2 regions of the Micromonospora sp. HB375 genome follow, and region 2 is predicted to be linked to the other one. Evidence: riboswitches for the same ligand, from Rfam matches in the RefSeq annotation. Region 2 holds a riboswitch; the other holds the start of a gene.
The links. Region 2 has a riboswitch for glycine ahead of gcvT (glycine cleavage system aminomethyltransferase GcvT). Riboswitches for the same ligand answer to the same signal wherever they lie in the genome.
Positions count from the first base shown of each region.

Region 1: another riboswitch for glycine. It lies ahead of gcvP (aminomethyl-transferring glycine dehydrogenase); the one in region 2 lies ahead of gcvT (glycine cleavage system aminomethyltransferase GcvT).

Region 1 covers NZ_JAGGJO010000001.1:3,635,331-3,645,801, reverse strand. Annotated here, with positions in the region: gene J3R08_RS16685 (MerR family transcriptional regulator) at 6-707, shown strand; gene J3R08_RS16680 (bifunctional nuclease family protein) at 920-1,384, shown strand; gene J3R08_RS16675 (MerR family transcriptional regulator) at 1,599-2,186, shown strand; gene J3R08_RS16670 (group 1 truncated hemoglobin) at 2,624-3,013, shown strand; gene J3R08_RS16665 (globin domain-containing protein) at 3,016-4,176, shown strand; gene J3R08_RS32475 (DivIVA domain-containing protein) at 4,232-4,918, shown strand; gene J3R08_RS16655 (NAD(P)H-binding protein) at 4,962-5,618, opposite strand; gene J3R08_RS16650 (NAD-dependent protein deacetylase) at 5,699-6,541, shown strand; glycine riboswitch at 6,601-6,692, shown strand; gene gcvP (aminomethyl-transferring glycine dehydrogenase) at 6,765-9,587, shown strand; gene J3R08_RS16640 (DUF5999 family protein) at 9,682-9,882, opposite strand; gene J3R08_RS16635 (chorismate-binding protein) at 10,006-10,471, shown strand, end outside.
Region 2 covers NZ_JAGGJO010000001.1:1,940,191-1,950,661, reverse strand. Annotated here, with positions in the region: gene J3R08_RS09210 (NAD(P)/FAD-dependent oxidoreductase) at 1-1,371, shown strand, start outside; gene J3R08_RS09205 (L-serine ammonia-lyase) at 1,411-2,781, opposite strand; gene J3R08_RS09200 (proline dehydrogenase family protein) at 2,888-3,814, opposite strand; gene glyA (serine hydroxymethyltransferase) at 3,907-5,175, opposite strand; gene gcvH (glycine cleavage system protein GcvH) at 5,182-5,559, opposite strand; gene gcvT (glycine cleavage system aminomethyltransferase GcvT) at 5,592-6,719, opposite strand; glycine riboswitch at 6,858-6,947, opposite strand; gene J3R08_RS09180 (LysR family transcriptional regulator) at 7,052-8,014, opposite strand; gene J3R08_RS09175 (collagenase) at 8,123-10,471, opposite strand, start outside.

The DNA of each region.
Region 1 (10,471 bases), 1.7 Mb from region 2:
CGCTGATGAGTATCGGCGAGGTGCTGGCTCAGTTGCGGCCGGAGTTTCCGGACGTCACGATCTCGAAGTTGCGGTTCCTGGAGGCCGAGGGCCTGGTGGAGCCGCAGCGGACGCCGGCGGGTTATCGCAAGTACGGCTGGGACGATGTGGCGCGGCTGCGGTTCGTGTTGACCGCGCAGCGGGATCAGTATCTGCCGTTGCGGGTGATCCGGGAGCAGTTGGCCGAGTGGGACGGTTCTGGTCCGTCGCCGGGGCGGGGGCGGCCGAATCTGGTGGCTGTGGGTCCGGGTGGTGAGGTGCCGGGCCGGGAGCCGGTGGATTCGGTCGAGTCGTCGGAGGTGCGGCTGGACCGGGCGGGGCTGATCTCGCGTAGCGGCGTGGACGAGTCGACGCTTGCGGAGTTGGAGCGGCTCGGTGTGCTGGTGTCGGATCCGCCGGGGTGGTACGACGCGGATGCTTTGATCATCGCGAGTGCGGTGGCGGGTCTGGCGGCGTACGGGTTGGAGCCTCGGCATCTGCGGGCGTACCGGTCGGCGGCGGATCGTGAGGTTGGTTTGTTCGCGCAGCTTGTGGCGCCGTTGGCGCGGCAGAGTGATCCGGCGGCGCGGGCTCGTGCGGCGGAGACGGCGCGGGAGCTGGTGGCGTTGTCGCAGCGGTTGCACGCGGCGTTGGTGCGGGTGGGGCTGCGGTCGACGTTGGGCCGGTGAGGTTGTCGGTGGAGGGCCGGGTGTCGTGGACGCCCGGCCCTTCGTCGTGGGGTGGCGCGGAAAGATCTGGTCGGGGGAGCGTGTCGTAGGCTTGCCGGGGTAAGCCCCTCCGGCGAGGCGTGGTGCACGTAGCGTGTGGGACTCCTGTGTCCTGGTCCGTGTACCGTGCAGGGAGGGGCGCGGTGCAAGGTGACGACGACACGGAGGCGGCGGTGCGCGAGCTGAGCGTGGTCGGAGTTCGGGTGGAGTTGCCGAGCAACCAGCCGATCGTCCTGCTGCGGGAGGTCGAGGGGGACCGCTATCTGCCGATCTGGATCGGCGCGGTCGAGGCGACGGCGATCGCTTACGAGCAGCAGGGGGTCAAGCCGGCCCGGCCGTTGACGCATGATCTTCTGCGGGATGTGCTGGCGGCGTTGCAGGCGCCGTTGCGGGCGGTGGAGATCACCGAGTTGAAGGACAACGTGTTCTACGCGGATCTGCTGCTGGGTGACGGGGTGCGGGTGTCGGCGCGGCCGAGTGACTCGATCGCGTTGGCGTTGCGGGTCGGCGCTCCGATTCGTTGTGCGGAGCAGGTCCTCGGCGAGGCGGGGATCGTGATTCCGGACGAGCAGGAGGACGAGGTGGAGAAGTTCCGGGAGTTCCTGGATCAGGTGCGTCCGGAGGACTTCGCGGGTTGAGGTGTGCCCGGCCGGGTGGCCGGGGCGCGGCGGTGGTTGTCACTGTGGGTGATGGCTGGCCGCCGTGTGTCGTTGGTGCCGGGCGGTCGCGCGGCGTGTCGCGGTGTCTCCTGCGGGTGAAGTGCGGGCGGCGGCGATAGGGTTGCCGTGTCGAGGGGTGCGCGTGACGGGGAGTCGGCGCGGCACCGCCACGGACGCGGGGAGGTTGGTCCGGATGCACGAGCCGCGGGATCCTGGTCCGGGTGCGGAGCAGCAGGCGGGTGTGGGGCCTGAGTCGGTCGGTGACGGTGAGGTCGGCTACCGGGGTGTGACCGCGTGTTCGGCGGTGGGCATCAGTTACCGGCAGTTGGACTATTGGGCGCGTACGGCGCTTGTGGTGCCGAGTGTGCGTGATGCTTCGGGTTCGGGGACGTCGAGGTTGTACTCGTTCCGCGACCTGGTGGTGTTGAAGGTCGTGAAGCGGCTGCTGGACGCCGGGGTGTCGTTGCAGAACATTCGGAAGGCGATCGAGGCGTTGCGGTCGCGTGGGGTGGATGATCTTGCGGGCATCACGTTGATTTCCGACGGGACGACTGTGTATGAGTGCCGGTCGCCGGAGGAGGTGGTCGACCTGTTGCAGGGCGGCCAGGGCGTGTTCGGCATCGCGATCGGTGGGGCGTTCAAGGAGATCCAGGGTTCGTTGTCGCATCTGCCGGCGGAGCCGGTGGGTGGGCAGGAGCCGGCTGCTCCGGCGGTGGAGCCGGAGGCGGACGCGGTGGGTGACGAGCTGGCGGCGCGTCGGGCGCGGCGCCGGGCCGGGTGACCTGCGTCGCGTCTCGTTGACGGGATCGCGCCGCGCCCGAAAAGGGTGCGGCGCGATTCGTGTTTTGGTGACGGGGTGTGCTGTGCGGGGCCCGGGCGGGCCCGGTCCGGTGGTCGGGCGCGGCCCGGTCGGTGTATCCGCAGGTCGCGGCTGGTCGGTGCGCAATGTCCGAAAGGGACGGTACGCGCTGTGGGTTGACCGGGGGTGCTCGGCTGACTGCGGTGTGTTCATCGTATTCGCGGCTGTTGTTGACTGTCCGTAGTTGACGGTTCTCGGGATCGGGACAGGGGCGGCGTGAAGCGTGGTGGGGGGCGCGCTATCGTCCGTTCCGATCGTCGGCGTGTCGACGTCACGGTGGAACGCTGTGTGACTTCGCGCGCCGGACGGTGAGCCCCTGACGCGGCGCTGCCCGCGGACCCCTGGTGGAAGGACCGAGCATGACGGTGACGAGCGAGACCACCCCGATCTCCCATTACGAGCGCATCGGCGGCGCGGCGGCGGTGAAGGCCGCTGTGGAGTCGTTCTACGACAAGGTGCTGGCCGATGCGGATCTCGCGGGCTACTTCACCGGGGTGGACATGGTGGAGCAGCGGCGGCACCTGGCGCTCATGCTGGCGGTGGTGCTCGGTGGGCCGAACGAGTACGCCGGCCGTGGGCTGGCCGAGGCGCACCAGCCGTTGAACATTCCGGGTGAGCACTACGCGAAGGTCGGTGAGCACCTGACGGCGACGCTGGTGGAGCTGGGCGTGCCGGCCGACGTGATCGCCGACGTGCAGGTCGTGCTCGGGCAGGTCCGCGATCAGGTCGTGTCGGCGGGGGATGCCTGAGCGTGGACGCGGCACGGCTGAAGCAGAGCTGGTCCCTGGTCGCCGCGCACGGCGACCAGGTGCCGCTCTACTTCTATTCGACGCTGTTCCTGGCGCATCCGGAGACCCGGCAGATGTTCCCGACGAACATGGCCGGGCAGCGGGATCGTCTGGTGGCGGCCCTGGGGCATGTGGTGTCCCACGTGGACCAGGTGGATCAGCTGGTCGGGTTCCTGCGGGACCTGGGCGCGGATCACCGGAAGTTCGCGGTGCGCGCGGAGCACTATCCGGCGGTCGGTGAGGCGCTGCTGGCGACGTTGCGGCATTTCTGCGGTGAGGCGTGGACCGACGAGCTGGCGGCCGACTGGACCGCGGCGTACGGCCTGGTGGCGCAGGTGATGACCGACGGCGCGCAGGCGGCGGAGTCGCAGTCGCCGCCGTGGTGGGTGGCGGAGGTGCTGTCGCACGAGCAGCGCACGTTCGACGTGGCGGTGCTGACGGTGCGCCCGCAGTATCTGCTGCCGTTCAGGCCGGGGCAGTCGATCGGGGTGTCGCATCCGGCGGTGCGGTCGTGGCGGTACTACTCGCCGGCGAACGCGCCGCGTTCGGACGGCACGGTGGAGCTGCACGTGCGGGCCGCGCCGGGTGGCGTGGTGTCGTCGCGTCTGGTGTACGGGTGCGCGGCGGGTGATCAGATCCATCTGGCGTCGCCGGTGGGGGAGCGGTTGACGTTGTGGCAGGCCGGGTCGTCGGATCTGCTGCTGTTGGCCGCCGGGACCGGCTGGGCGCCGGTGAAGGCGCTGGTGGAGCAGGTGGCGGCGGAGGGTTCCGGGCGGCGGGTCGACCTGTATGTGGGGGCCCGTTCGCGTACGGAGTTCTACGACAGTGAGGCGATCGACAAGTTGGCGGCGACGCATCCGTGGTTGCGGGTGTCGTACGTGGCCGGATCGGATCCGCAGCGGCCGGGGGAGATGGTGCGGCTGGCCGACCGGGTGCTGGCCGACGGGGACTGGCGGTCGAGGCACGTGTATGTGTGCGGGTCCGACGAGATGGTCGGTGATTCGGTGGCGGCGCTGACCGCGGCGGGTTACCAGCCGGGCCAGCTGCACCACGAGGGTTTCGGCAAGCACTGGTACGGCCCGTCCTGGCGGACGGTGGCCGAGGGAACAGAGGTGATCCGGTGAGCGCGAGGAGTGAGCCGGGGTTGCGAGCCCCGCAGTCGCGAACAGAGGTGATCCGGTGAGCGCGAGCCCGATCAGCAGCTATGACTCGCAGCACGTGTCGGGTCCGGTGCAGGTGCGGCTGACCGCGGACCGGGTGCGTCGGTGGGAGTTCGGGTCGGCGGCGTTCACCCGGCGCGGGTACGACCCGGCGGACGTGGACCGGTTCCGGTTGCAGGTGGCCGACGAGCTGGATCTGCTGGCGGCGCAGGTGGGGGACCTGCGGGCGGAGAACGAGCGGCTCAACGACCATCTGGAGCTGCACCGGCACGGGGTGATCCCGAGCGCGGAGAAGGCGCCGGCGGCGCCGGCGGCGAAGGAGGTCAACCTGCTGTCGGCGGCGCAGCGGGAGGCCGAGCAGATCATCGCGCAGGCGCACGACTACGCGCGCCGGGTGGCCGAGTACGCCCGTACCCAGTACGAGAGTTACATGCGGGCGGCGGCGGAGGAGGCGAAGCAGGAGGCCGAGCGGGCGGTGGCGGAGTACCGCAGCGCCGCCGGGGGCAGCTTCGACGACTCGGTGGCGACGCGGGAGGCGTTGCGGATCTTCGGCGAGATGATGATCTCCCACATGCAGGCGGCGGCGCGGCATCTCGACGACGGTAGTGAGCAGTTGGCGCGCACGATGGAGCGGATCTCCCGGGAGTTGCCGGCGGCTGATGCCGGGGCAACGCCGCAGCCGGCGTTGCCCCGGCATCAGCGGTGACCGTACCGCCCGGCCTGCGGTGCGGCGGGCCGGGCGGTACGGCTCAGGTGGTGACGGCGGTGATCGCTTCGGCGATGGGCGTGTCGCCGCCGACCAGTTCGAGGGTGTGCCCGGCGGTGCCGGGGGCGTAGAGCAGGGCCAGCAGGACCCGGGCGACGTCGGCGCGGCTGATCGCGCCGCCGGTGACGTGCCGGGCCAGCGTGATGCGGCCTTCGGGTTCGTCGTCGGTGAGCCGGCCGGGCCGCAGCACCGTCACGTCGAGGTCCCGGCCGGTGATGTCGTCCTCGGCGGCTTTCTTGGCCCGCAGGTACGCCGCCCACACGTCGTCGGTGCCGTCGGCGGGTGCGTCGTCCACGCCCATGGAGGAGACCAGCAGGTAGCGGCGTACGCCGGCTTGTGCGGCGGCGTCGGCGAGCAGCACTGCGGCGCCGCGGTCGACGGTGTCCTTGCGGGCGGCGCCGCTGCCCGGTCCGGCGCCGGCGGCGAACACGACGGCGTCGGCGCCGGCCAGGTGGGCGGCGAGGGTGTCGACGTCGGTGTGTTCCAGGTCGCAGAGGACCGGTTCGGCGCCGGCGGCACGTAGCGCGGCGGCGTGGTCGGGGTTGCGGATGAGCCCGAGCGCGGTGTCTCCGCGTCCGGCCAGTTCCCGCTCCAGCAGTTTGGCGATTTTGCCGTGCCCTCCGGCGATGACGACGCGCATGCGATCAACGTAGCCCGGCCGGGCGCGCCCCGCCGGGCGTCCGGGTGGGAGGTGCGGGTCCGGCGAGGGACCATGGACGGGTGAGTGAGGCGTTCGAGGCGTTGGCGCGGCTGGTGGCCGCCGGGGACGTGGTGGTGCTCAGCGGCGCGGGCCTGTCCACCGAGTCGGGCATTCCGGACTACCGGGGGCCCAGCGGCGCGTCCCGCCGGCACACCCCGATGACGTACCAGGAGTTCACCCGGGATCCGCTGGCGCGGCGGCGGTACTGGGCGCGCAGCCACCTGGGCTGGCAGACCATCGCGCGGGCGGCGCCGAACGAGGGGCACCGGGCGGTGGCGCGGCTGCAGGCGGCCGGGCTGCTCGGCGGCATCATCACGCAGAACGTCGACGGGTTGCACACCGCCGCCGGCGCCACCGGCGTGATCGAGTTGCACGGCCGCCTCGACGAGGTGACGTGCCTGGACTGCGGCAACGCCACCGGCCGCGAGGAGCTGCACCGGCGCCTGTCGGAGGCGAACCCGGGTTTCGACGCGCGGGTGGCGCACGTCAACCCCGACGGCGACGTGGACCTGCCGGACGAGGCGGTGGCCGGGTTCCGCACGGTCGACTGCGCGCTGTGCGGCACCGGCATGCTGAAACCGGACGTGGTGTTCTTCGGCGAGACGGTGCCCGCGTCGCGGGTGGCCGACTGTTTCGCCCTGGTGGAGGGGGCCCGGGCGCTGCTGGTGCTGGGGTCGTCGTTGACGGTGATGTCGGGGCGGCGGTTCGTGCTGCGCGCGGCCCGCCACGGCATCCCGGTGGCGATCGTCAACCAGGGCGTCACCCGCGGCGACACCTACGCGGCGCTGCGCCTGGACGCGCCGCTGGGCGCCACCCTGCGCGCGCTGGCGGACCGGTGCGCGGCGGCCCCGGCGCCGGTGTGATCGACAACCCCGGGACATGAGCCGGAAACACGCCCGCTGGTAGCGTTGGGGGTGCCGGTACCACCCACGTGGGAGAGACCGCCGATCCCGGCGGCGCCGAAGGGGCAGATTCTCCCCGGAACCTCTCAGGCAAAAGGACCACGTGGGCAGGCGCTGTGGAGCGCGTCAGCGCGACTCAGGGGGAGGCCGACCCGTCGACCTCGCCCCCCAAGGAGCGCAGCGCATGACCGCAGAGCAGTTCGCCGACCGGCACATCGGCCCCGGCCCGGCCGACGAGCGCCGGATGCTGGAGGCCGTCGGTTACGGCTCCGTCGACGAGCTGATGGACGCCGCGATCCCCGAGGTGATCCGCTGGCACGGCACCCTGGACCTGCCCGCCCCGGCCAGCGAGCAGGAGGCGATCGCCGAGCTGCGCGCCCTCGCGTCGCGCAACACCGTCGCCGTGTCCATGATCGGTCTGGGTTACCACGGCACGCACACCCCGGCGGTGATCCGCCGCAACGTGCTGGAGAACCCCGCCTGGTACACCGCGTACACGCCGTACCAGCCGGAGATCAGCCAGGGCCGGCTGGAGGCGCTGCTGAACTTCCAAACCATGGTCACCGACCTGACCGGTCTGGCCACCGCGAACGCCTCGATGCTCGACGAGGGCACCGCCGCGGCCGAGGCGATGACCCTCGCGCGCCGCGCGTCCAGGAGCAAGAGCCCGGTGTACGTGGTCGACGCCGACGCGCTGCCGCAGACCGTCGCGGTGATCACCAGCCGCGCCGAGCCCCTCGGCATCGACGTGCGGGTGATCGACGTGGAGCGCGACGAGCTGCCGGCGGAGTTCTTCGGCCTGCACCTGCAGTACCCGGGCGCGTCCGGCGCGGTCCGCGACGACCGGGCGCTGGTCGACGCGGCGCACGGCGTGGGCGCGCTGGTGACGGTCGCCGCGGATCTGCTGGCGTTGACGCTGCTGCGCCCGCCGGGCGAGATCGGCGCCGACATCGCCGCCGGCACCACCCAGCGCTTCGGTGTGCCGATGGGCTTCGGCGGGCCGCACGCCGGCTACCTGGCGGTGCGCTCCGGGCTGGAGCGGATGCTGCCCGGCCGCCTGGTCGGGGTGTCCCGCGACGCCGACGGCAACCCGGCGTACCGGCTGGCGTTGCAGACCCGCGAGCAGCACATCCGCCGGGAGAAGGCGACCAGCAACATCTGCACCGCGCAGGTGCTCCTCGCCGTGATGGCCGGCATGTACGCCGTCTACCACGGCCCGGACGGGCTGCGCGCCATCGCCCGGCGTACCCACGAGGCGGCGGCGCGGCTCGCGGCCGGGCTGCGCGCCGGCGGCGTTCAGGTCGCGGACGTCGCGTTCTTCGACACCGTCACCGCGACCGTGCCGGGCCGGGCCGCCGACGTGGTGGCCGCCGCCGCGGCGCGCAACGTGAACCTGCGGCTGGTCGACGCCGACCGGGTCGGCATCTCCTGCGACGAGACCACCACGGCCGCGCACCTGCAGGCGGTGTGGGCGGCGTTCGGCGTCGACGGGTTCGACGGCGAGGTGGACGCGGCCCTGCCCGGCGGGCTGGCCCGCACGTCGGAGTTCCTCACCCACCCGGTGTTCCACAGCCACCACTCGGAGACGGCGATGCTGCGCTACCTGCGCCGCCTGGCCGACTTCGACTACGCGCTGGACCGCGGCATGATCCCGCTGGGGTCGTGCACGATGAAGCTCAACGCCACCACCGAGATGGAACCGATCACCTGGCCGGAGTTCGCGCACCTGCACCCGTTCGCGCCGAACGCGCAGACCACCGGGTACCGGGAGCTGATCGCGCAGCTGGAGGGCTGGCTGGCCGAGGTCACCGGCTACGACGCGGTCAGCGTGCAGCCCAACGCCGGGTCGCAGGGTGAGCTGGCCGGGCTGCTGGCGATCCGCGGCTACCACCGCGAGCGCGGCGAGGCCCACCGCGACGTGTGCCTGATCCCGTCGTCGGCGCACGGCACCAACGCCGCGTCCGCCGTGATGGCCGGCATGCGGGTCGTGGTGGTCGGCTGCGACGCCGACGGCAACGTTGACCTGGTCGATCTCGACGCGAAGATCGACAAGCACCGGGACGCGCTCGCCGCGATCATGGTGACGTACCCGTCGACGCACGGCGTGTACGAGACCGGCATCGCGCAGTTGTGCGCGAAGGTCCACGACGCCGGCGGTCAGGTGTACGTCGACGGCGCGAACCTCAACGCGCTGGTCGGGTTCGCCAAGCCGGGCCGGTTCGGCGCGGACGTGTCGCACCTGAACCTGCACAAGACGTTCTGCATTCCGCACGGCGGCGGCGGCCCCGGCGTCGGGCCGGTGGCGGTGCGTTCGCACCTGGCGCCGTTCCTGCCCGGCGACCCCCTCGGCGCCCGCGCCGACGGGCGGCCGGCGATCTCGGCGGCCAACCACGGGTCGGCGGGGATCCTGCCGATCCCGTGGGCGTACCTGCGGATGATGGGCGCCGACGGGCTGGCCCGCGCCACCGGCGTGGCCGTCCTGGCCGCGAACTACGTGGCGGCGCGGCTGCGTAACCACTTCCCGGTGCTGTACGCCGGCAACAAGGGCCTGGTCGCGCACGAGTGCATCCTGGACCTGCGTCCGCTGACCAAGGCCACCGGCGTGAGCGTCGACGACGTGGCGAAGCGGCTGATCGACTACGGCTTCCACGCGCCGACGATGTCGTTCCCGGTGGCCGGGACGCTGATGGTGGAGCCGACCGAGAGTGAGGACCTGGCCGAGCTGGACCGCTTCTGCGACGCGATGATCGCGATCCGGGCGGAGATCGACAAGGTCGGCTCGGGGGAGTGGCCGACGGGGGACAACCCGCTGTCCAACGCGCCGCACACCGCGGCGATGGTGTCGGCCGACGAGTGGCCGCACCCGTACCCGCGGTCGGTGGGCGCCTACCCGGCGGGCGTGGACCGGGCGGGCCGCTACTGGCCTCCGGTGCGGCGCGTCGACGGCGCGTACGGCGACCGGAACCTGGTCTGCTCGTGCCCCGCGCCGGAGGCGTTCGAGGACTGAGCGGCGAACGCCGGGGCGGTGGGCTCTCGCCGCCCCGGCCGGCGCGCCGGCCGGTCATGACCGGCGCGTACGCTCACTGACGCTGCGTGATGGCTCAGGCCACGAGAGCGTGACGGGCCGGACCCCGGTGCGGGGCGATGGTGCGTCCGTCGGGAAGCAGCTCACCGGTGTCCTCGAAGACGATGACACCGTTGCAGAGCAGGCTCCAGCCCTGCTCAGGGAAGCAGGCGAGGACGCGGGCGGCCTCGCGGTCGGTCGCGTCGGCGGAGGGGCAGGTGGGCTGGTGCTGACACATCGGGTTCTCCGGACTGTGGGGGCACTGTGTCATGGTTCACATGACCAGTGACGCACAGTACCAAGGAAAACTGAGCGGCAACGAGCAAGGATGCGTCTTGTTCACCGAGAATGGGCTGAACGGATGACCCGTAACGGGCCAGACGTTGTGGAAGCGCTCCCACAGGTGGAGGTCGATACCCCCGGCGCCCCGCCCGGATGCCGTCGCCGACTGGTCGAGACGGCCCGCCTGCACTGGTCCGCCACCGACGGCGGCGACCCCGCTGACCTGGCACAACGCTTCCTCGCCGCGCACGGCGTCACCCGCGACGACCTGACCCGCCCCGGCCGCCACGACCCCGACGACGCGGTCTGCGGCGCGGCGCTCTACCTGTCCGCCGCCGCCGGCGCGTACACCCTCGGCGTGTCGCCCGGCGCGCCGAGCCCCGCGCCGACGCTGCCCGACCTGGTCGTCGTCGTCTACCACCACACCGACCGGCCCACGCCGACCCCGCCACCGGCCCACGCCGGCGGGTGGCGGCTCGGACCGTGGCGCGACAGCTGGACCCCGGCCGCGCACGCCGCCGCCGTCGACGCGGTCCGCGCCGCCA
Region 2 (10,471 bases):
CTGGTGGTGATCGGTGCAGGACCGGCCGGTCTGGCCGCGGCGGTCACGGCGGCCGATGCCGGCTGCCGGGTGGCCGTCCTGGATGCCGGGCCGCGTCCCGGCGGACAGTACTGGCGGCACCGATCCGGAGCGGATGCCCACAGCCACACGGACTGGGCGGTCTTCGCCGGTCTGCGCGCACGGTTCGACCAGCTCCATCACCACCCCGACGCGGCACTGTGGTTCGTCGAGTCTCGCCCGGACGACGTCGGTCCGCAGTTCGCCGTCCACACGCACTCCACGGTCGTGTACGGCCGGCGACTCGTCATCGCCACCGGAGCTCATGACCGGGTTGTCCCTTTTCCAGGTTGGGATCTGCCGGGGGTGGTCACCGCAGGTGGAGCTCAGGCCCTGCTGAAGGGTCAAGGGGTGGTGTTCGCGCGACGCGTCGTCGTCGGGGGTACCGGACCGTTTCTGTTGCCGGTCGCGACCGGCTTGGCCGACGCCGGCGCCACGGTGGTCGGCGTGTACGAGGCGAACGACCCTGTCCGGTACGCACGGCATGTCGGTGCGGTTCTCGGCGCAGCGAGCAAGTTGACCGAGGCAGGCCGGTACGGCTGGCGCATGCTGCGCCGTCGGGTGCCGTATCGGCGGCGTACGGCTGTGGTGGCCGCGCACGGCGACGAGCAGCTGACCGGGGTGACGGTGGCGGCGATCAGCCCGCTGGGCTCGGTGGTGCCCGGCAGCGAGAGACACGTCGGCTGCGACGGTCTCGCCGTCGGCTTCGGCTTCACCCCGCAGGTGGAGGTGGCTGTCGCCCTGGGATGCGAGACATTCATGGACCGCGACGGCAGTCTCGTGGTGAGGATCGGGCCGGATCAAGCGACCTCGGTACCGGGCGTGTATGCAGCGGGCGAGGTGACCGGCGTCGGCGGGGCGAAGCTGGCGCTCGTGGAAGGGCACCTCGCCGGGGACGCGATCGCCCGGTCTCTCGGTCGTGCGGAGCCGCTGCGTGCGGGTGAGCGCAGCCGGCTGCTACGGATCCGGCGTCGACTGCGTCGTTTCGCGGCGGCTCTGCACGCGGTTCATCCCGTGCCGGCGTTCTGGCCCGACCTGTGTGACGACCAGACGCTCGTCTGTCGGTGCGAGGAGGTGTCGGCAGGCGCTGTTCGGCAGGCGGTGCGTGAACTGTCCGCGAGCGATGCCCGGGGCACGAAGCTGTTGACCCGCGCCGGCATGGGCTGGTGCCAGGGGCGAACATGTGGTTACGCCACAGCATGCCTCACCGCCCGAGAAGCGGGACGGCCGGTGAGTTCGGTGGATCTTCAGGGACATGCGTCTCGTACGCTGATGCAGCCGATCACGCTTGCCGACCTCGCCGGCGACGACTGATCTCGCGCACGACGAATCACGGCCGGCGCGGAGGTGCCCTCAGCATTCGATGACGTTGACGGCGAGGCCGCCCCGCGCGGTCTCCTTGTACTTGACCTTCATGTCCGCGCCGGTCTCCCGCATGGTCTTGATGACCTTGTCCAACGACACGTGGTGCACCCCGTCGCCCCGCAACGCCAGCCGGGCCGCGGTGATCGCCTTGATGCTCGCCACCGCGTTGCGCTCGATGCACGGAATCTGCACCAGGCCACCCACCGGATCGCAGGTCAGCCCCAGGTTGTGCTCCATGCCGATCTCGGCGGCGTTCTCCACCTGCTCCGGCGTACCGCCGAGCGCCTCGGCCAGCCCGGCCGCCGCCATCGAGCACGCCGAACCCACCTCACCCTGACAGCCCACCTCCGCACCGGAGATCGACGCGTTCTCCTTGAACAGCACACCGATCGCGCCCGCCGCCAGCAGGAACCGCACCACCCCCTCCTCGGACGCCCCCGGCACGAACCGGGTGTAGTAGTGCAGCACGGCCGGGATGATCCCGGCAGCCCCGTTCGTCGGCGCGGTGACCACCCGCCCACCCGCCGCGTTCTCCTCGTTGACCGCCAGCGCGAACAACGTCACCCAGTCCATCGCACGCAGCGGATCCTGGGCGCCGGTCTCCGCCTCCAGGCCGCGCCGCATCTCCGCCGCGCGCCGCCGGACCTTCAACCCACCCGGCAGTACGCCGTCACGCGTGCAGCCGCTCTCCACGCACTCGCGCATCACCCGCCAGATCTCCAGCAACCCCGCCCGCACGTCCGCCTCGCTACGCCAGGACACCTCGTTGGCGAGCATCACCTCACTGATCGACAGACCGGTCCCGGAGGTGACCTTGAGCAGTTCCGCGCCGGTGAGGAAGGGGTGCTTCACACGGGTGCTGTCCGCCTTGATCCGGTCCGCCCCGGCCGCCGCCTCGTCCACCACGAACCCGCCACCCACCGAGTAGTACGTGCGCGTCCGCACCTCGTTCCCGGCCACGTCGTACGCCGCGAACGTCATCCCGTTCGGGTGGTACGGCAACGACCGCCGACGGTGCAGCACCAGATCCGCGTCCGGGTCGAAGTCGACCCCCTGACTGCCGAACAGGTCCAGCCGCCGCTGACTACGGATCCGCTCCACCCGCGGCCCCACCGAGTCGGTATCGACGGTCTCCGGAACCTCACCCTCCAGCCCCAACAGCACCGCCCGGTCACTGCCATGCCCATGCCCGGTCGCACCGAGCGAGCCGAACAACTCCGCCCGTACGCGCGCCACGTCGGCCAGCTGCCCGTCGGCCTTCAAACCCGCCACGAACGTACGAGCCGCCCGCATCGGCCCGACCGTGTGCGAGCTGGACGGCCCGATACCGACACTGAAAAGATCGAAAACACTGATCATCGCGCGCATGCTCCTGTCATCGCCATGGACGACGGTCTTCGGTTCCGCGTGACCGCCCATGGCTGCCTGGTCCGCGGCGAACGATGCCGGAAGCTCCGCGTCGCGCTCAGTCGGCGGCGCCAGGCTTGAAGGATCGAGCCAGGAGGAGCAGGTTCGCGGGCTTCTCGGCAAGCCTGCGGGTGAAATATGCGTACCAGTCCTGTCCATACGGCAGATACACCCGCACGCGGTACCCCTCCCCCGCAAGCCGCCTCTGCTCGTTGGCGCGGATGCCGTACAGCATCTGGACCTCGAAATCGGTGGTGCTCCGGCCACCGGCGCGGGCGAGCCCGATGGCGCTGTCGATCAGGCGGGGATCGTGGGTCGCCACCATGGGATAGCCCTGGCCCTGCATCAGGATCCGCAGGCACCTGTCGAATGCCTCGTCGATCTGACGCCGTCGCGTATATGCCACTGACGCCGGCTCCGCGTAGGCTCCCTTGACCAGGCGCACCCGGCTCCCTGCGTACGCGAGGCGCTGGCAGTCCGCCGGGGTACGGTGCAGGCACGCCTGCAGCGCCACGCCCACCCAGGGAAATTCGGTACGCAGTTCGTCCAGCACGGACAGCGTCAGCTCAACCGTGGTGTGATCCTCCATGTCGAGGGTCACCGTGGCGCCGGCGGCAGCCGCAGCGGCACAGATGTCGCGCGTCAGCCGATACGCGTGTCGGCGACCGTCGTGGGGCAGCGCGCTACCGAGCGCCGACAGTTTCACCGACACCTCGGACGTACCGGGCATCCGCATCTCGGAGAGCAGGCTGAGATACGCGTCGCGTACGGCGGCAGCCTGCTCGACTGTCGTCGTTCCTTCGCCGAGATGGTCGATCGTCACCCGCATCCCGGATTCGACGATGCGCCGCGCCACTGCGATCGCCTCATCGTTCACCTCGCCGGCAACGAACCGTTGCACCACACCCCGGGTCAGGGGGGATCCGGCGACGATTCTCCGGAGTCGGTGACTGCCGGCCGCCAACAGCAACAGCTTGTTCGGCAATTGGGGTCCTTTCTCGGGGCTGCCGTCGCCCTCAGGCAGCAGAGCGTGACGAAGCGATCTACCACCCGCGGAAGCTCGGGTTCCCCGTACGGTCAGGAGGTGTGGCCGGGATGGAGGGGGTGCCGATCGACGAGGCGAGCCACCCGCGTGCGTAGCGACGTGTCAGCCTCCCTGGCGGTCAGAGCAGCGGCGATGATGTCGGCCACCTCCATGAAGTCCGCTTCGGAGAACCCTCGGGTGGCGAGACCGGAGGTGCCGATCCGTAGCCCGGAGGTGACCATCGGCGGGCGGGGGTCGAACGGCACGGCGTTACGGTTGACGGTGATCCCGACGCCTTGCAGCAGCCGCTCCGCCTGCGCGCCATCGAGATCCGCGTGGCTCAGGTCGACCAGCACCAGGTGCACGTCGGTGCCTCCGCTGACCACCCGGATGCCGGCCTTCGCGACCTCGGCGGCGCAGAGACGATCAGCAACGATCTTCGCTCCGGTCAGGGCTCGCCGCTGCTGATCCTGGAACTGTGGTTCTCCGGCGATCCGAAAGGCCACCGCCTTCGCGGCCACGACATGCGCCAGCGGACCACCTTGCTGGCCTGGGAAGACCGCCGAGTCCAGCCTCCGCGCGAGATCGGTGTACGCGCTGAGGATGGCGCCGCCCCGAGGGCCGCCGAGGGTCTTGTGCGTGGTCAGGGTGACGACATGGGCGTGAGGCACCGGGTTGGGATGCAGGCTGGCCGCGACCAGCCCGGCGAAATGGGCCATGTCTACGAGCAGGTATGCACCCACCTGATCGGCGATCCGCCGGAATCGGGCGAAGTCGAGCGTTCGAGGGTAGGCCGACCAACCGGCGATGAGCAGCTTCGGCCGATGCTCGCGCGCCAGTTCTTGGACCTCATCCATGTCGATCAGGTGGTTCTCGGCGCCTACCCGATAGCTCACGGCCCGGTACAGCCGCCCCGAATAGTTGATGCGCATGCCATGGGTCAGATGACCGCCGTGAGCGAGGTCGAGCCCGAGGATGGTGTCACCCGGCTGGATCAGAGCAGCCATCACGGCGGCGTTCGCCTGCGATCCGGAATGCGGCTGCACGTTCGCGTAGGTGGCGCCGAACAGCCGCTTGGCCCGGTCGATCGCCAGGAGCTCGATGTCGTCGACATGCTCGCATCCGCTGTAGTAGCGCCGCCCCGGGTAGCCCTCCGCGTACTTGTTGGTGAGGGCCGATCCCTGCGCCTGGAGGATGGCTCGGGGCGCGAGATTCTCGGAGGCGATCATGCCCAAGGTCTCGTGCTGCCGGCGTAGCTCCCGGCCGATCGCCTCGGCGACGGCGGGGTCGAGGTCGGCCAGATCATCGTCGATGGCTGCCATCGGGGCCTACCGCGACTCGTCGGAGAAGGCGCGGTACTCGTCCGGCGACATCAGGGAAGGCACCTGCGCCAACCGGACCCGCAGGAGCCAGCCTTTGCCGTACGGATCGGCGCCGATCAGGCCCGGATCGGCGATGACCGCCTCGTTGACGGCGACGACCTCTCCACTGACCGGGAGGTACAGCTCCGCGACCGACTTCGTGGATTCGACCTCTCCACACACGTCACCGGCAGTGAGCTGGCTCCCCGGCTCGGGCAGTTCCACGTAGATGACATCACCGAGCGCTTCGGCGGCGAAAGCGGTGATGCCCACTTCGGCCGGCTGAACCGAGTCGTTGACCCACTCGTGGTTGGGGCTGTACTTCAGGTGTTCCGGTACGTTCATGACGCTGAACCCTCGCAAGGAATGGCCGCGGATCACCGCGGACGACGGTAGAACGGAAGAGGGACGATCTCGACCGGCTCGGTGGTCCCCCGGACCTGCACGGCCAGCCGGATGCTGTCGCCAGTGCCGGCACGGATGCTGGCCATCGCGATCGGCCGCTTGAATGTGGGTGAAGGGGCGCCGCTGGTGATGAGGCCGACCGGATCAGCGCCGTGGCCGTCGTCGGTCAGCGTCACCACCTGCTGGCCCGCTCGGGGAATTCTCTGCCCGGACGCGACGAGGCCGACAAGCCGACGGGTGACACCGCTCTTGTGGGCCTCGGCCAGTGCGGCTCGTCCGACGAAGTCGCCTGGTTTGACGAAGGACACCACCCGCCCCAGCCCGGCATAGAACGGGGTGACGTCACGGCCGATCTCTGCGCCGTACAACGGCATTCCAGCCTCGATGCGGAGGGTGTCGCGGCACGCCAGCCCCGTGGGCGTCAAGCCGTGACGCCGACCGGCCACAAGCGCTGCTTCCCACGTGCGGACCGCGTCTTCGGCGTGTACGAGCAGTTCGAAGCCGTCTTCGCCGGTGTAGCCGGTACGAGCGACGACGGCTGGACGACCGTCGATATCCAGTAGCGCTGCGGTGTAGTAGCGAAGTCGGGTGAGTCCCGTACCGGTCAGGGCTTCCACGATGGGGGCGGCGCTCGGCCCCTGCACCGCGATGATCGCCCGCTCGTTCGTGCGGTCGGCGGCCCAGGCCGCGTAGTCCGCACAACGGGTCCTGATGGCCTCATAGACGACGCGTGTGTTGATGGCGTTGACGACCAGCAGGTACCGGTGCGATGCGAGGCGATAGGCAACGAGGTCGTCCAGCACCCCGCCGGCGGCGTCGCAGAGCATGGTGTAGCGCGCGCCGCCGATCGGTACGGCAGACAGATGTCCGACCAGAGCGTAGTCCAGCGCTGTCGGGGCCTCCGGCCCCGTCACCTCGAGCTGACCCATGTGGCTGAGATCGAAGAGGCCGGCCTGTTCGCGTACGGCGCGGTGCTCAGCGAGCTCGCTTCCGTAGCGGAGCGGCATCCGCCAGCCGCTGAAGTCGGTGAATCGAGCTCCGTGTTCTATGTGCGATGCATGCAGAGGTGAGCGGAGCAGAGCCGCAGGGTCCTGGTGCACGGGGGCGCTCCTCGTCCCGACGCACGCGGCGTCGATCGGTCGGTTGCCTCCCGCTCTGTCATTGACCTGAGAGCTTCACCGCTGCGTCAGCGGCTTGCACCGTGGGTGAGACGACGGTCGTCTGCTTTCCAGAGTTACCTCGCCTGCACGGTAATGGGGCCTGAGAGTTTCTTGGGAGTTTGCTCCTTCGGCGCTCCGAATGAACGGAGTCTCTCCCGTGCAGGTTCGAATGGTGTCTATGTAGTTGTGAGTCATTCGCAGGTTAGGTGACCGCACATACCGCGTCAACATCATCCTGCCCATAGCTGACGCCTATATATCGCGTCGGATCGCTACGACGCTGCCGGATGGGCGTGGGGATTGGCCCGCCACCATCGGGCGAAGGCAGCGTTGTCGTTCACGTGATCCAGGTAGGCCCGGGTGATGGCCTGGAACAGGGCGCTGCTCTCTGCATGGGTCAGCGCATCGCGCCGCCAGACGACCACCAGCCTGGCCAGCAACTGCGGCTCCCCGCGCAGCGGCAGCACCCGAGTCCCGGCGGCCGGGGCCCAGGTCGGGTCGACCAGCCGGACACCGTCTCCGGCGGCCACCAGTGGGTGCGCGGCGCCACTCGGCGCTTCGTACCGGATCTTCGGCTCGAAACCTGCGGCGCGGCAGGCCCGTCGCAGCGAGGCGAGTGAGCCGTCGTCCGGCCCCGGCGGGCACACCCACGATTCGTTTCTCAGGTCGGCCAGCCGCACCTGCTCGTGGTGGGACTGCGGGTGGGAGGCGGACATGGCGACAAAGATCGGGTAACGGGGGATCAGCGGCCGGCTGGTGAGCGTGGGACCGATCGGCAGCTCGAAGCCCTCAAGGATGCCCAGCAACGCGGCATCCAACTGGCCTCGGGTGAGTGCCTCCACCAACAGGCGCGAGGACGGCTCGATCTGCAGCGCGATCTCCGGATCCGGGAACGCTTCCGCGACATGGCGTACGAGACTGCCCGCGCAGGCGATGTGGACGGTGCCGAGTCGGAGCAGGCCCGGAATGGGGTGCCGGTCGCCGAAGTCCTCGACGAGCGCGTCGACCTCGGCCAGCACGACGCGGGCGCGCTGGAGCACCTGCTTGCCGAGTTCGGTCGGTTGCATACCGGTACGGCTTCGGACGAACAGCGGCCCACCGACCGTCTTCTCGATCCGATGCACCTGGGCCGTCAGCGCGGGCTGCGACAGGCCCAGGCGGGCGGCGGCGCCGGTCACGCTTCCGGCCTCGGCGATGGCACTGATCGCCCGCAGGTGGCGCACATCGATGCCCATGACCGAGATTATGCACGCGACCGCAGGCAGTGCGGCGGCCACAGGCCAGGCGGGCGCGCCGCCCGGCGACTCTCGCCGGGCGGCGCGCTCATACCCATCACATGTGGTTCAGTAGCGCGTGCTCACCGTGGCGCCAGAGCAGGCGGTCTTCCCGTAGAGGCTGATGTAGTGGTACCCGGCGGCCGGGCTGGGGACGGCCAGCGACTCGGTGTTGCCGGCCCCGGCGGAGGAGCGGGTGGCGTTGCTGGTGGTGGCCCAGCTCGACGGACTGTAGTAGAGATCGCAGTTGCCCGTGCCGCCGGCTACGGCAATGGTCAGGGTGCTGACGCCGGCGGGCAGGTAGATGTACAGGTAGTCGTAGTTGCCCGCGGTCGCGGAGCGTCCACTGCGCTGGCAGTTGCGGTCGAGGGTCCGTGTGTCGGTGCCGCTGCATTCCGGCACGGTGGTGCCGCCGCCCGTCGTGACCGAGATCGTCTGGGACGATCTCGCGGTCGCTCCCTGGTTGTCGGTGACCGTCAGTGAGACGGTGTAGGTGCCGGCCGTAGCGTAGGTCTTGCTGGGGTTGACGGCCGACGAGGTGCTCCCGTCCCCGAAGGTCCACTGCCGGGAGGCGATGCTGCCGTCGGCGTCCGTGGACCGGTCGGTGAAGGTGGCGGTGAGCCCACTGGTCGTCACGGTGAACGAGGCGGACGGGGGCTGGTTGGTCGGGGGCGGCGTGGTGCTCCCGCCGCAATCCCCTGCCGCGCAGCGCGTCAGCCAGGCGTCGAAGTCCGCGTCGTAGCGCGAGCCAATGGTGCTGGTGAGGTACGTGCGGGCGGCGTTGAATGCCCCCGATCGGTAGTATCCGAGCACTGTCGTCATGTCCGGCCGATGGGACTGCATCATGTACCGCACGGCCAGGTAGCCCCAGTTGTAGATGCGCGTCTGGTCGTTGTTGTAGGTGGTGTCGAACAACGTACGCAGCGCATAGGTGTGGTTGCCCGCCTGGTTCTGGGCGCTGGTGTAGGTGACGTTCCGGTAGGAGTAGGAGACGTACTCGGCGAAGCCTTCGATCCACCAGATGGTCGGTGTGGTGATGTTGGCGCTGAAGTCGCCGTACATGTTGAACCGGCCATCGAGGTAGTGGGTGTACTCGTGGTTGAGGTTCCAGATCTGGAAGGCCGGCCGGACCCACTCGGCTTCGTAGGCGATGAACCTTGCCTGGTTGTTGGGGTCTGACGGGTTGCCCTCCAGGTACATACCGCCGTTGTTCGTGTCGATGCCGTAGATGGCGCCCGCGTAGGTCTGGTAGTCGGTGCTCGAGTTGAAGACGACCACCTCGATGTCGGTGTTGACATCGCCTGCCACCGGCCCGCTGTCTGCGACCAGGCTGTGGAAGTAGGCGTCCTGACCCTTCAGGCTGGTGCAGGACTGGCTCAGTTCAGCCGAGGTCATGTCCTGCGCGACGATCTTGATCGACGGACTGCATGTGTAGTTGATCGTCAGGACAGAGCTGGTCAGCTGGGCGGAGAGGTTGCAGGTGGTGTAGTAGGAGCAGTTGGCGACGTCGTATGCCTGGGTCATCTCTGCGACGCCGACCCAGAGCGGTGCCGTCGGGCCGGTCATGTTGCTTCGCGAGAGAAGCGCCGACGCCATCGGCCGCACGATGGGACTGAGTGGGGCGTGCTGCAGGAATCGTCCGAGTTCCCGGCCCGCGTTCGACGTGAGGTAGCCGTTGTCGGTGCCGAGGAGACCGGCGTGGGTGTTGGCGAAGTTGTACAGGTTGTCGAGCACGGTGCGGTCGGCCTGCACGGCGGAGACGAACGCGGGCACCTGGTGGCCTCGGAACAGCACCGTGTAGACGTTGTTGACCGCGTTGAGCATGTACCAGGACGAGGTGTACGACGAGTTGAAGCCGGTCAGGAGCCGGTTCACCACGAACAGGTATCGGGCGTTCTCCTGTGCGCTGTCGATGAGCGTCACCGCCTCCGCCAGGGTCTCACCGTTGGCGTCGGTCACGTCCCAGGCGCGTGGGTTCGCGAAGAAGGCGTCGAGCGCTGAGCGGATCGCGGTCTGCAGTGCCGGCCCGTAGGTTCCGACGCTCGTGTCGTACCACTGCACGTAGTAGCCGGCCCGCAGGTAGAGAACGAGCTGGGGCATGCCGGTGGAGGGGTTACCCGGGTAGCCGGGCGAGCCGTCGCGCACCGCGTACGCGACGCTTGCCATCTGCGCCTCGCGGAAGGCGTTGTAGGCATCGCTGCCGGAGAGGCTGAAGAGGCTGTTGATGCAGTCGACCGTGGATCCCTTGATCTGGCTGACCAGCGCCGACCCCGTTCGGCTGGTGAAGTCTGCGGTGCTGCAGGCGGCAGCGGCGGCGCGAGACCCGGCGTCCGACGGCCGAGCGCGTCGCTTCGGGGTTGCCGGGCGGTCGTAGTCGACACGGGCGGCGTCCTTCGCGGCCGGCTGCGGCGGGCGCTT